Regions from separate parts of the Serratia sp. 25CWL12 genome, predicted to be linked through region 1. Evidence: predicted binding sites of a transcription regulator. Region 1 holds the regulator's gene; each other region holds the start of a gene.
What was found. The regulator LexA, encoded in region 1, represses DNA repair genes until DNA is damaged. The targets are predictions, from matches to a motif close to TNCTGTATGTACATACAGNA.
Positions count from the first base shown of each region.

Region 2: uvrB (excinuclease ABC subunit UvrB) is a predicted target of LexA. The motif match lies at 1,854-1,873, and genes of this name have one in related genera.
Region 3: mutH (DNA mismatch repair endonuclease MutH) is a predicted target of LexA. The motif match lies at 3,560-3,579, and genes of this name have one in related genera.

Region 1 is NZ_CM147698.1:50,439-55,040, forward strand. It holds gene plsB (glycerol-3-phosphate 1-O-acyltransferase PlsB) at 1-612, opposite strand, end outside; gene ACX9GV_RS00205 (diacylglycerol kinase) at 715-1,083, shown strand; gene lexA (transcriptional repressor LexA) at 1,212-1,820, shown strand; gene dinF (MATE family efflux transporter DinF) at 1,929-3,278, shown strand; gene zur (zinc uptake transcriptional repressor Zur) at 3,320-3,829, opposite strand; gene ACX9GV_RS00225 (DUF5339 domain-containing protein) at 4,104-4,388, opposite strand.
Region 2 is NZ_CM147698.1:2,806,654-2,811,255, forward strand. It holds gene uvrB (excinuclease ABC subunit UvrB) at 1-1,784, opposite strand, end outside; gene bioD (dethiobiotin synthase) at 2,404-3,084, opposite strand; gene bioC (malonyl-ACP O-methyltransferase BioC) at 3,077-3,844, opposite strand; gene bioF (8-amino-7-oxononanoate synthase) at 3,828-4,602, opposite strand, start outside.
Region 3 is NZ_CM147698.1:769,960-774,561, forward strand. It holds gene lplT (lysophospholipid transporter LplT) at 1-503, shown strand, start outside; gene ACX9GV_RS03350 (NADP(H)-dependent aldo-keto reductase) at 569-1,609, opposite strand; partial or broken gene ACX9GV_RS03355 (TerC family protein) at 2,012-2,724, opposite strand; gene mutH (DNA mismatch repair endonuclease MutH) at 2,844-3,527, opposite strand; gene rppH (RNA pyrophosphohydrolase) at 4,224-4,602, shown strand, end outside.

The sequences.
Region 1 (4,602 bases):
GGCGGCCAGGAGTTGGCGAGAGAAATGCATCCGCGCCACGCGCGCCAGTTTTTGTGCAATGGTTTTATCTGTACCATGTTCGGTTGCCATACGGCGTAAAGAAACGGTGTTGGAGAAGCGGACAAAGCTATCGCGGCCCAACCAGAGTATGGCGAAGAATTTTTGCACACCGTTTAGCAGGCGCAGGTGGGGGGCACCCTGCCCTTCACGACCAGGGGAGCGACCAAACATCACTGACACCGGTAACATTTGGATATCAAGGTCTGGATTACTGCGGTGAAGATCCAGATAATCATGGAACAGTTTTACCGACTCTTCTTTCGGTGTGTAGTAGCGAAAGACGCGTGGCCCTTCATGGATAAACACATGGCTGGGCAACACGGAGCCATCGATTTCAAGTGGCTCAAGGGGGTCGGGCAGATCCTGCGCCAGACACTGGGTACGCAGAGTGAGTAAATCTGCCTTGGAATTATAAGGCAAAACATACAAAATCGGCCTAGACGGATCCAACCCTAACTCCGAAATAGGGTCTGAAGGGATAATTTTACTTTTTACCAAAAACTTAAGTGGTAAATTCAATAGGTTATAATAAATTTTACGCCAACCTGACATAACGACCTGAAGCCTCTTGTTAGCAATTGCGCTGAAAGCATACCAGAAACCGTGTAACAGGTCTGTGGTATTGAAACGATGACCTACCTTGTGAGATGAAACATGGCAAATCAAATTACTGGCATGACACGTATTATTAAAGCTGTTGGCTATTCATATAAAGGATTAATTGCAGCCTGGCGCAATGAGGCTGCTTTCCGCCAAGAACTGGTGGTGGCCGTGGTGGCTATCGTACTGGCGATATGGCTTGATGTGGGGGCGATAGCGCGCATTTTATTGATCGGCTCCCTGGTGCTGGTGGTGATTATTGAAATTATCAACAGTGCGATTGAAGCGATCGTTGATCGGGTGGGAACTGAATATCATGAGCTTTCCGGGCGATCGAAAGACATGGCTTCAGCCGCGGTTTTTCTGACGATTTTGTTGGCGCTGTTTGTCTGGATCTCGGTGCTCTGGGATCACTTCGCCTGACGAGTAAACCGATGTCATGGGGTGCGATCAATCTCGCTAATCCCTGATTTTTATTTATGAATTGATTCCCAATCCTGGTTTACCTGTATATACTCACAGCATGACTGTATAAACAAACAGGGGGCGGAATGAAAGCACTAACTACCAGACAGCAAGAGGTCTATGATCTGATTCGCGATCATATTTCACAAACGGGCATGCCACCAACACGTGCCGAGATCGCAATGCGCCTGGGGTTTCGCTCACCAAATGCGGCAGAAGAGCACCTGAAAGCTCTGGCCCGCAAAGGTGTTATTGAAGTGGTTTCCGGGGCTTCTCGCGGTATCCGCTTGCTGATGGAAGAGGAAGAAGGGTTACCTTTGGTTGGCCGGGTGGCGGCGGGTGAACCCTTGTTGGCTCAGCAACATATTGAAGGGCACTATAAAGTTGACCCGAGCTTATTCCACCCTAGTGCGGATTTCCTGTTGCGCGTCAGTGGGATGTCTATGCGCGATATTGGTATTCTGGATGGCGATCTGCTGGCGGTGCATAAAACTCAGGATGTGCGTAACGGCCAGGTGGTGGTGGCTCGTATTGAAGATGAAGTGACAGTAAAGCGCCTGAAGAAACAGGGTAATATTGTTGAGTTATTGCCAGAAAACAGTGAGTTTCAGCCAATAGTGGTGGATTTGAAGCATCAGAATTTCACGATTGAAGGCTTGGCGGTGGGCGTGATCCGCAACGGTGACTGGCTCTGACACCTCTTTTTTGTCATGTTATCTAATCAAATAGGTATATCGCCTCAATAGCGGGGCGATATTCTGTCCATGTCAACAACTCTACTTCTGCCGTCGGAATAGATCGCAATGCGTTTACTCGCTACCTTCACCAGCCCTGCTGACAAAATACTGTGGCGTCTGGCATTGCCAATGATCTTTTCCAATATCACGGTTCCTCTGCTTGGTTTGGTGGATACAGCGGTTATCGGCCATCTTGATAGCGCAATTTATCTTGGTGGGGTAGCGGTTGGTGCAATGGCGACCAATTTCCTGTTTATGTTGTTACTATTTTTGCGCATGAGTACCACCGGGTTAACGGCGCAGGCGTTAGGGGCAGGGGACCCACAGCGCTTGGCGCGTACTTTTATGCAGCCGTTGCTGTTAGCGCTGTTGATTGGCTTAACCATAGTGTTACTCCGTGGCCCACTGATCTCGCTGGCATTACATATTGTCGGTGGTGATCAAGCGGTATTAGTACAGGCTAGACGGTTTCTGGAGATCCGCTGGCTGAGTGCCCCGGCAGCACTGGCGAATATGGTATTGCTCGGCTGGTTGCTCGGTGTTCAATATGTGCGTGCGCCGGTGGTGATGCTGATAGCGGGTAATCTGCTGAATATCGTGTTGGATATCGTGCTGGTGATCGGCTTGGGTTGGGGTGTCTCGGGGGCTGCCACGGCAACGGTGCTGGCGGAGTATGCCACACTGCTGTTGGGGTTATGGCTTGCTTGGCGGGTATTATGTTCACGTGGCATCTCATTAGCGATGTTGCGGCATGCCTGGCGCGGTAACTTACGTCGCTTGTTGGCACTTAACCGCGATATCATGCTGCGCTCACTCCTGCTGCAATTGTGTTTCTCTTCGTTAACGATTTTTGCGGCGCGCATGGGGAGTGATGTGGTGGCCGTCAATGCGATATTGATGAGTTTGTTAACATTTACCGCCTATGCTTTGGATGGCTTTGCTTATGCCGTTGAGGTCCATTCCGGTTACGCCTATGGCGCAAGGGACGACCGTCAATTGCATGCGATATGGTATGCCGCTTGTCGCCAGGCAGGTATGCTGGCACTGGGCTTTGCCACGGTTTATCTGTTTACCGGGCCTTATATTGTCGCGGCTTTAACCTCATTACCGCTGTTGCGTACCTTGGCCGGTCACTATCTTCTCTGGCAAGTCGTGCTGCCTGTGGTGGGAGTCTGGTGTTATTTACTGGATGGTATGTTTATTGGTGCCACCCGTGGCACTGAAATGCGCAACAGCATGGTGGTGGCAGCAGCGGGTTATGGGCTGACTTTATTTACACTGCCACTATTAGGTAATCATGCGCTATGGCTGGCTTTGGCTGTATTCCTGGCATTACGTGGTGTTGCGCTGGGGTGGATATGGCACCGTCATCAGGTGCGTGGTACCTGGTTTTCACTCCCTGCCAAGGGTGAATAAGGTCACCTGTTTTACTGCGGTTTGAAAGGAGTGTGAACTCTCTATTTTTTCTTTATCACTATGCTGTGATCATGCTGGCAACTGTGTTTGTGGTTACAGGCTTCTATTTCAACACAGGCGGAGCATAACCCATGTGCTTCAACCACACTGTGGCGTAAGACAAAACCTGATTCCAGGGCGAGTTTCTGTAGCGTTTCTTCCACACCCTCTGTCGTCCGTTCAGTGACTTGCCTGCAGCGATCGCAGATAAATAGCGCTGAGGTGTGCATCGGCTGTTCGAAGTGATGGCACAGTACGTAGCTGTTAGCAGATTCTATGCGGTGAATAAACCCTTGCTCCAGTAAGAAATCCAGTGCTCGATAGACGGTGGGCGGTTTGGCCTGAGGTTCTGCGATACGTAACAGATCCAGTAGATCGTAAGCACTGATGGCTCCGGGTTGTTCAGTCATCAGACGTAACACTTCCAGCCGTTGTGGGGTCAGCCTTACATTGCGCTGCTGACAGAGTTGTTCAGCCTGCGCGAGTAGCTTTTCCTGATTGGTTGAGTTCATCGCCAATATCCCGGTAGGTGAATAGGCGCTGATTTTATCATATTCATCGGCAATCGCCGAGAGGTGCCTAGGGGAATAACAAGTATCATGACGCGTTTGCCGGACTAACATAGCGGTTAGCGCACTTGGTTGGTTAACTGGCAATGATTAATAGCTAAGATTATTAGAACCCATCATGATGAAATGATGATTAACAGAGCGGTAACTTCAGTGGTAACGGGGAGGGATTGATTTCCGCACCGAAGATAGGCACGGAAACAATATTGATGCGGGATTATTTGATGCCCATTGAAGTTTTCATTTGAGCCATCATATCAAGACCTTGCTTGCAAGCTGGATCTTGTTGTTCTGTAGGCATGGCAGAGATCTGTTGCTTGGCCTGTTCCATCTGGGTTTTTAATGCTTCCATTTGCTGTTTTGCCGCGTCATTGGTTTCAGACGCTTTGGCAATTAACGCATCAACTTCCTCAACATATTTTTTACATGTATCGGTCATTTCACCAGCAAAAACGGAAGAGGACATAGCTAACAGGCTGCACGCAAGAATTAATTTTTTCATCAGTAACAATCCAATTATTAATATTTCATCCTAACCATCCCAATGATGGTGAAATAATTATCTAAAAAAGTTGTTCATAAAACAAGCAGATGCCAGGATTATTATTTTGCAATATGTACTCATCAGATATTTTTATTTTTCTGATAACGCAGATAGGGAAAAATTCAATTAATTAGCATCTCTTTCAGTATGGCTTTAGTGGTATTTATTATTT
Region 2 (4,602 bases), 1.8 Mb from region 1:
TCGCCAATTTTTTTGTTCAACCCGGTTGGCACAATGCCATTGGCTTGGTTGTGGGCTTGCTGTTTGACGCGCCGACGCTCTGTTTCGCCAATCGCTTTCGCCATGGAGTCGGTTATTCTGTCACCGTAAAGGATCGCCTTACCATTAAGATTACGTGCCGCACGGCCGATGGTCTGAATCAAAGAACGTTCAGAACGCAGGAACCCTTCTTTATCCGCATCCAGGATCGCCACCAATGACACTTCGGGCATGTCCAGCCCTTCCCTCAACAGGTTGATGCCCACCAGCACATCAAACTCCCCCAAACGCAAATCACGAATAATTTCTACGCGTTCCACCGTATCAATATCTGAATGCAGGTAACGTACGCGCTCACCATGCTCTTCAAGATAGTCAGTTAAATCTTCCGCCATCCGCTTGGTGAGTGTGGTGACCAGCACCCGTTCATTGACAGCAGCACGCAGACGAATTTCTGAAAGCAGATCGTCAACCTGAGTCGTAACCGGGCGAACTTCCACCACGGGATCGAGCAACCCGGTCGGGCGCACCACTTGATCGATAATGTCACCGCCGGATTTTTCCAGCTCATATTTACCCGGGGTCGCAGAAACATAGATTGTCTGTGGTGCCAGCGCTTCAAACTCTTCGAAACGAAGTGGCCGGTTATCCAGTGCTGAAGGCAAGCGAAAACCATATTCCACCAAGGTCTCTTTGCGTGAGCGATCGCCTTTGTACATGCCGCCAATTTGCGGAATGGTGACGTGAGATTCGTCCACCACCAGTAAGCCGTCCGCGGGCAGGTAGTCGAACAGTGTGGGGGGAGGATCACCTTCTCTCCGCCCAGAGAGATAACGTGAATAGTTTTCAATACCCGAGCAATAGCCCAATTCGTTCATCATCTCCAAATCAAACTGGGTACGTTGCGATAAACGCTGCTCTTCCAGCAGTTTGTTATTCGCCAGCAACACCTTGCGCCGCTGTGCTAATTCCAGTTTGATCTCCTCCATGGCCTGCACAATGCGTTCCCGGGGGGTAACATAGTGAGATTTGGGGTAGATGGTGAAACGGGGTACGGTTTGTTCAACCTGACCGGTGAGCGGGTCAAACAGTGACAGACGTTCGACCTCGTCATCGAACAACTCCACCCGCAACGCCAGCTCATCGGATTCCGCAGGGAATATATCAATCACTTCCCCACGCACCCGGAAGGTGGCTCGCTGGAAAGCCTGATCATTACGGGTATATTGCAATTCCGCCAGCCGCCGCAGAATCGAGCGTTGATCGATGATCATCCCTTTGGTGAGGTGCAGCATCATCTTCAGATAAAGGTCAGGATCCCCCAGGCCGTAGATCGCAGAAACGGAGGCCACCACCACCACGTCACGCCGCTCAAGCAGCGCTTTGGTGGCCGACAGGCGCATTTGCTCAATATGTTCGTTTACCGAGGCATCCTTCTCGATAAAGGTATCAGAACTCGGTACGTAAGCTTCCGGCTGATAGTAGTCGTAGTAGGAGACAAAATACTCCACTGCATTCTCGGGGAAAAACTCTTTCATCTCACCATAGAGCTGCGCCGCCAGCGTCTTGTTCGGTGCCAGCACCATGGTGGGGCGGTTGAGATCCGCTATTACATTGGCAATGGTGAACGTTTTGCCCGAACCAGTTACCCCCAGCAACGTCTGGTGTGCCAAGCCATCTTCCAGCCCCATTTCCAGCTTGCGGATCGCTTCCGGCTGATCACCGGCTGGTTTGAATTCTGAATGCAGTTTGAAATGTTTGCTCATATCCCCTTCATCTTTCAATTTGCCAAGGCCACAACATGCCGCCAGCAATCAGCTGTCACTTACCCATAATACTGGATATAAAAACAGCCTCCAACACATTTATCTTTAAGTGCATTCCAGTCACTGACAAGGTAGGAACTTTCTGATTGTCAATCGTCATGTTATCCCCAGAACATATCATAAATTAACATTTCTACTACAAGGCAGCGTAAAATCACTCGCGGCACTCCCCTCCGTCAACAAGTGTCTTGATTTTAGTTAATTTATTGATATTAAATACTTTTAATTAAAAGCTGAGAATAACGGCAACCTTGTTGAAACCCGCGCCCTTGCTCTATTTACCCTACTTTTCTAGCTATAATGCACATGGTTATCCACAGGAATAGTGGATAACTCGCAGTACCCCATAAGGGGCGGGAGTTAGGCAAAGGACACTTTTCCGTTTGCAGTGGCATTGCAGTCATTTTTTTAGTTACTTTTTCACAAATATTTCGCATCGCTTATACCAATTAATGCTAAAAAAGTGCATCAAAAAAATGATATTTCGGACTGTTGACAAAGTCCCTTTTTAGCTTAAGCGGACAGGGGTTTACAGCACATCGAATAAACGATCACTGACTCACTTGGCAAGCTGCGTCAAGTCAAGATATTGCGCTAGTGGCTGTTGCTCAATCTGCGGTAAATGGGGAATTTCCCCCAACAACGGGGCTGGCAACATACGGCAAAGCGTCGCAAGATACTCCTGATGGCGTTTTCCCGGTTTAATGACCTGATTGGCTATCCAACCTGCCAAGGGCAACCCCGCTTGCTGAACGGCCTGAGCGGTAAGCACTGCATGGTTGATACAACCCAGTTTGATCCCAACCACCAGAATCACCGGCAAGCGTTCCTGGCGCACCCAATCGGCAAGCGTATAGCGTTCGCAAAGTGGGGTAAACCATCCCCCGGCCCCTTCCACCAGCAACCACTCGGCCTGTTGTTCAAGGTGACGTAAACCACTAGAAAGTCGAGCCAGAGAGATGGGGATCCCTTCATGTTGGCTGGCAATATGGGGTGAGGTTGGCTCAGCAAAGGTGTATGGATTCACATCGGTATAATCCAGCGCCATACTGCTGTTTCTCTGCAAAGCCAATGCATCACTATTACGCCACCCCTCAGCGGTCATTTCACTGCCTGAAGCCACTGGCTTATAACCAGCACAGCAAAACCCTGCCGCTTGAGCCGCCTGTAACAGAGCACTGCTGGCGACCGTTTTCCCCACTTCCGTATCCGTTCCCGTCACAAACCAACGTTTAATCACGATAAATGACTCCATAAACCAGATGATAACTGAGAGGGTACTGCCCCTGTTGGCAGGAGTAAGCCGCTTGCAATGCCGCTAAACGCTGGCGAGAAAGCAACCCGCTATCACGGCCCTGATGTAAATGGGTGGCACCAATCCCCTTCAATGAGCGCATCAGTGTCATAACATCAGGGTAATGCAGGGTTTGCCAGGCAGGTTGCAGTTCATGACGATAGTGCTGACAAGCAGCACTAATCTGTGCGACAGGCAGGAAATCATTCACATGGCGTTCACCATCTACCTGCTGCCAGGCATCTGCCAATTCATGTAATGTGCCCTGTGCCAAGGTAGCGAATAAAATCACCCCACCCGGCCGTGTCACCCGGTACAGTTCCGCCAATACCTGAGGCAGAGAGCTGCACCACTGCACCACCAGGCTGCTAAAACAGATATCCACAGAGGCATCTGGCAGCGGGACATTCTCGATATCCCCCAGTAAGTAGTGATCAGCCACCTGCTGCTGGCGGGCAAAAGCCAACATACCCGGCGCCAGATCCAGCGCAGTCACCTGCTTACCCAAGTTGCGCCAACGACGGCTGAAATAACCGGTGCCACAGCCAGCATCCAATACCGATTGGCCAGGGTGATGAGCCGCCATCGCGATTAAGCGTTCTCCTACCTCCCGTTGTAACACGGCCGCCACATCATAACTTTTTGCTGCCCGGCTGAAGGCCGCGGCCACCGCCTGCTTGTTCACCCCCTCAAACACAGATGTCATGTAACACCTCTAGCAAACGTTCGATATCTTCTGTTTGGTGCGCCGCAGTCAGTGTAATGCGCAAGCGCGCGCTACCCGGTGGCACTGTTGGCGGACGGATAGCGCTAACCCAAATCCCCTGCTCACGCAGACGTTGGGCCAAAACCAGCGTTTGCTGGTTATCCCCCACCACTAACGGTTGAATTGCGGTGTCTGAGTCCGTTAACTTCAGTGGCAGGCTGGCAACCCCGGCGCGAAAGCGTTGGATATGGCGCTGTAATTGAGCCCGTAACTCGTCCCCCTGTTGGACACAATGTAATGCGGCCTGCAAGGCACAAGCCTGGGCCGGGGGCATCGCCGTGCTATAAATCAGATGGCGTGCAAATTGCAGCAAGTATTCTGCCAAGGGTTCATCACATAACACCGCCGCACCACTGACACCAAAGGCTTTGCCAAAAGTGACCACCAAGATCTCCGGGCGTACCCCCTGCTGCCAGCAACTACCGCGCCCTTGTGCACCACGCACGCCAATACCGTGCGCATCGTCCACCATCAGCCAGCCCCCCGCTTGGTGGGTTAAGTGCTGTAATTCCACCAGCGGTGCGCTGTCACCATCCATACTGAAGATCCCTTCGGTGATCACCAGTTGTTGGCCTGTACAGGCTTTTTGCAGTAACGAGGCTAACGAGTGTGGCTGGTTATGATGAAAACGCCGCAATTGTGCGGGTGAGTGCATCGCCGCTTCTAACAGTGAGGCATGGCTGAGTCTGTCGGCTAAC
Region 3 (4,602 bases), 720 kb from region 1:
TCACCTTGCGTTTTCTGTTGGTGATGTGGGTGCCAGTGGCGCTGGGTATCAGCGATAATGCCACGCCGACGCTGCTCAATGCCATGGTGGCGATAGGAATAGTCGGTGGGGCGGGTGTAGCAGCACGTTTTATTACTTTGGAAAACGTTAAACGTTGTATGCCCGCCGGGATATTGATCGGGGTGGGGGTGGCGTTCTTTGCTATACAAACCCATATATTGAATGCTTACGGGTTGTTATTGTTAATCGGTGTGTTTGGCGGTTTTTTTGTCGTGCCGCTGAATGCGCTATTGCAGGAACGGGGTAAACAGTCTGTTGGTGCAGGCAATGCGATTGCGGTACAAAACTTGGGTGAAAATACCGCGATGCTGCTGATGCTAGGGCTATATACCTGGATGGTTCGATTGAACGTGCCTGTGGTGACGATTGGCATTGGTTTTGGCGTGGTATTCGCCCTAGCCATTACGGCACTTTGGGTTTCTCAGTTACGCTCTAAAGCTTAGGTTTTATCTGATTTCCGCTAACCAGGCACCCCTATCAGGGCACGGAGTACCGTGCCCTGAGTGCTTTACGGCGCAGGGATGGTAAAGCGGCGATGGATCTCTTCCAGTGCCTGCAAGACTTCGTCATTGAGCACCAGATCAAAACTGCCAATATTGGTTTTCAACTGTTCGAGTGAGGTTGCCCCCAATAAGGTGCTGGCGACAAAAGGCTGTTGCCGCACAAAGGCCAAAGCCATTTGTGATGGGTCTAACCCCTGTTTTTTTGCCAGGGCGACATATTCGGCGACGGCCAATTGACTCTGTGGTGAAGTGTAGCGGGTAAAGCGGCTGAACAAGGTGTTGCGTGCGCCCGCTGGCTTTGCCCCGTTGAGATATTTGCCGGAAAGCGTACCAAAGGCCAAACTGGAATAGGCCAGGAGCTCCACGCCTTCGTGCCGGCTGATTTCTGCCAGACCAATTTCAAAACTGCGGTTCAGCAGACTATAGGGATTTTGGATTGAGACTATCCGTGGCAAATCATGCTTTTCTGCTAACTGCAGATAACGCATCACACCCCATGGTGTTTCGTTAGAGACACCGATATAGCGTATTTTACCGGCACGGACTTGCTCGTTCAGTGCTTCCAGGGTTTCCAACAGCGAAACAGCAACTTTCTCGTCGGTATATTGATAGTTCAGTTTGCCAAAACAATTGGTGGTACGTTGTGGCCAATGTAACTGATAGAGATCGAGATAATCGGTGTTGAGCCTTTTCAGGCTGGCATCCAGTGCGATACGGATATTCTTGCGATCTAACGCCTGCTCAGGGCGGATGCTATTGTCATTACCTCTTATCGGGCCACTTATTTTGCTGGCCAGCACAATTTTATCGCGACTGCCGCGCGCTTTGATCCAATTGCCAATATATTGCTCTGTCAGCCCTTGGGTAGCCGGGCGAGGGGGCACTGGGTACATTTCAGCGGTATCGATCAGGTTGATGCCAGCGGCTAATGCGTAATCCAGTTGGGCGTGGGCATCAGCTTCGCTATTTTGTTCGCCAAAGGTCATGGTGCCCAGCCCCAGCACGCTGACTTCTAAAGAACTGTGGGGAATACGGTGGTATTGCATTAACAGCCTTCCTTCAATGTTAGCACTTCCAGGTGACCTTCTGACGGGGAGATACCCGGTGAGGCAGAAGTCAGAGATCCAAAGCCAATAAAACGCCTTGTCTGTATATATCCAAGCCGAGGGAAATAAGATAATAGTCGCTATTACTGAGCAATAGCGTTTAGCTCCTTGATCACCGGCTCAGACCCTAGTACCGATATCACATTATGCAATCAAGCCGCAAGGGTAGGTTAGCGATTAGCGCTTTTTATCAGCAGGATTAAATTGGCCGCTCGCCTAAATAGATGTTCGCATTAGTGAGAGCGGTTTGAGTGATGCGGGTTAGCTGACTGCGAAGTGCCTGCGTCAGAAGAATTGACATAAAATTCAGGGGGGATAAGGAGCTCCCCCCTGGATGAAACCTTAGGCAACAGGTGTTTTTTTGTTGCGCATCAGATTCAGTGCTTCAACCGACATTGAGAAGAACATGGCAAAATAGATATAGCCTTTCGGAATGTGGATTTGCATGCTTTCCAGCATCAAGGTGAAGCCCACCAAGATCAAGAATGAGAGCGCCAGCATTTTCACTGAAGGATGGCGGTTAACAAACTCCCCGATTGGCCGTGCGGCAAACATCATTACCCCGACGGCAATCACTACCGCCGCCATCATAATAAACAGATGGTCAGACAGACCCACGGCGGTGATGACCGAATCCAGGCTGAAAATAATATCCAGTAACATAATCTGCACTATGGCCCCAAAAAAGAGTGCACCTTGCTGTGCAGTTCTTCATTTGAGCCTTCAATAGTTTCATGAATCTCTTTACTGGCTTTCCAAATCAGGAATAACCCCCCCAGCAGCAAAATCAAATCGCGGGCGGAGATATTGTGATCCATCACTGAGAACAGCGGCTGCGTCAGGCGGATCACCCAAGCTATTGACGCCAACAGTGCCAAGCGCATCAGCATGGCTGCAGCTAAACCAATACGACGAGCCTTGTTTTGCTGCGCCTTTGGCAGTTTGGCTACCACCAAAGAGAGGAAAATAATGTTATCGATACCCAATACAACCTCAAGAATAGTCAGCGTGCCTAACGCTAACCAGGCATTGGGATCCACAATCCATTCAAACATTGCCGCTACATCCTAATAGAAAAACAAACCGGAATTATACGTGGTTCTCGGCAGCTTGGTACTGTTACTTGATACCCCGCTGAATCTTTATCGCCTTTAGGCCATTGCGTGAATCAACATCAGTTAATGGCGAAATGCCTTGCCAGTAGTGCGCCGGTGAAGTTTTTCTTAAGATAGAATCCACGGGGCAGTGTCATAATCGGCTGGCCTTGCTCGCCTATGGCTTCGGTTAGTGCTTTGCTGTTAGCGGCTTTGGGGCGTAGTTGCAGCACTTCCCCATGGCGTGCGGTGATGCGTTCCACCTGACCAAGGACGATTAAATCCATCAGTTCTTCCCAATCGCGGCGCAGCATATCCTCTTCTTCTTGCGAGGGCTGCCATAACAGTGGTGAGCCGATACGGCGCTGGGATAACGGAATTTGCCGTTCCCCCTCAACGGGTATCCACAGCACTTGTGCCAGTTTGTGGCGCACATGGCTGCTTTCCCAAGTGACGCCACTGTTAGCGGTGAGGGGAGCCACACAGACAAACGTGGTTTCCAGTGGCCTACCGGTGCTATCCACAGGGATGGTTTTCAACTCAATGCCGAGCTCAGGGAAATCCTGCTCTGGTTTACTGCCCGCCATCGCCCCCAGACAGCGTTCCAGCAGGGTGCCGACCCAACCCTTATCACGCTTTAAATCCTTAGGGATATTGAGTTGTACACCCAGTGCCAACTCACCGAGAGTGAAACCGGCTAACGCTTGCGCTCGCGCGAACAACTGCTGTGCATTTTCCGGTGGTAACGGAGACGAATATGTCATAAATCAAGCCCATAAGTTCTGGTTGAAAAATACACTGTATTTACTCACAGCCAAAATAAGGGTAGTGAGATCGGAAAGAATAATATTAATACTATGATTTATAATCTTTTTTTTCAATTTCCTGGCGGGTGTGAATTTTTTTATTATGGCTTGTTCATCGGTAGCCACCGACAATGAACAGGATCTTACCCCTATTTATCCACAGATTTATGGGATAACCCAGTTTTTTACTGATCACTGGTTTGATTTACAGCCTTGACGCGAGACTTTTTTTGCGAACTTGTCGGTTTTATAGGCCACTCTGGCGGATAAGCTGTGGATAAAATCGAGGGTGCTGTAACTTTCGCCAGAGCAAGAGATAAAAGCGCTAGCGATCGTAAGTTCACCTGACAAATCGTCCTTTATTGTTATTTAACATATTGTATTTTAATGAACTATTTTATTTCACTGAGGCGCTTTTTCTTAGGCTCTACAGAGTTGTACCAGCTTATCCCTTGAGTTTTTCACATACCTATCCACAGAAATAGTGAATAAAATCCGCTTAAAACCCTAAGCTGTGTTTATAACTTAGTCCATATCTGTGAGTTACCTGAATGTTATCCGAAGACATGAGCTGCAAAGCAGTGGTTTACCGCTTGTAGCTTGTGTGAAACAATCAGGTTATCAATACGAATTTATGCTTATCGAGGTAGTCCGGTGATCGATGATGATGGCTACCGCCCGAATGTTGGTATCGTAATCTGTAATCGTCAGGGGCAGGTCTTATGGGCTCGCCGTTACGGTCAGCACTCCTGGCAGTTTCCCCAAGGAGGTATCAATCCTGGGGAAACGCCGGAGCAGGCGATGTTCCGTGAACTGTTCGAAGAAGTAGGGTTGAATAAAAAAGAGGTGCGTATTCTGGCTTCAACCCGTAACTGGTTGCGCTATAAATTGCCAAAACGTTTGGTGCGTTGGGACACAAAGCCGGTTTGTATCGGCCAAAAGCAGAAATGGTTTCTATTGCAGCTCATGGGCAATGACTCTGATATCAATATGCAACGTAGCAGTACACCGGAGTTTGATGGTTGGCGTTGGG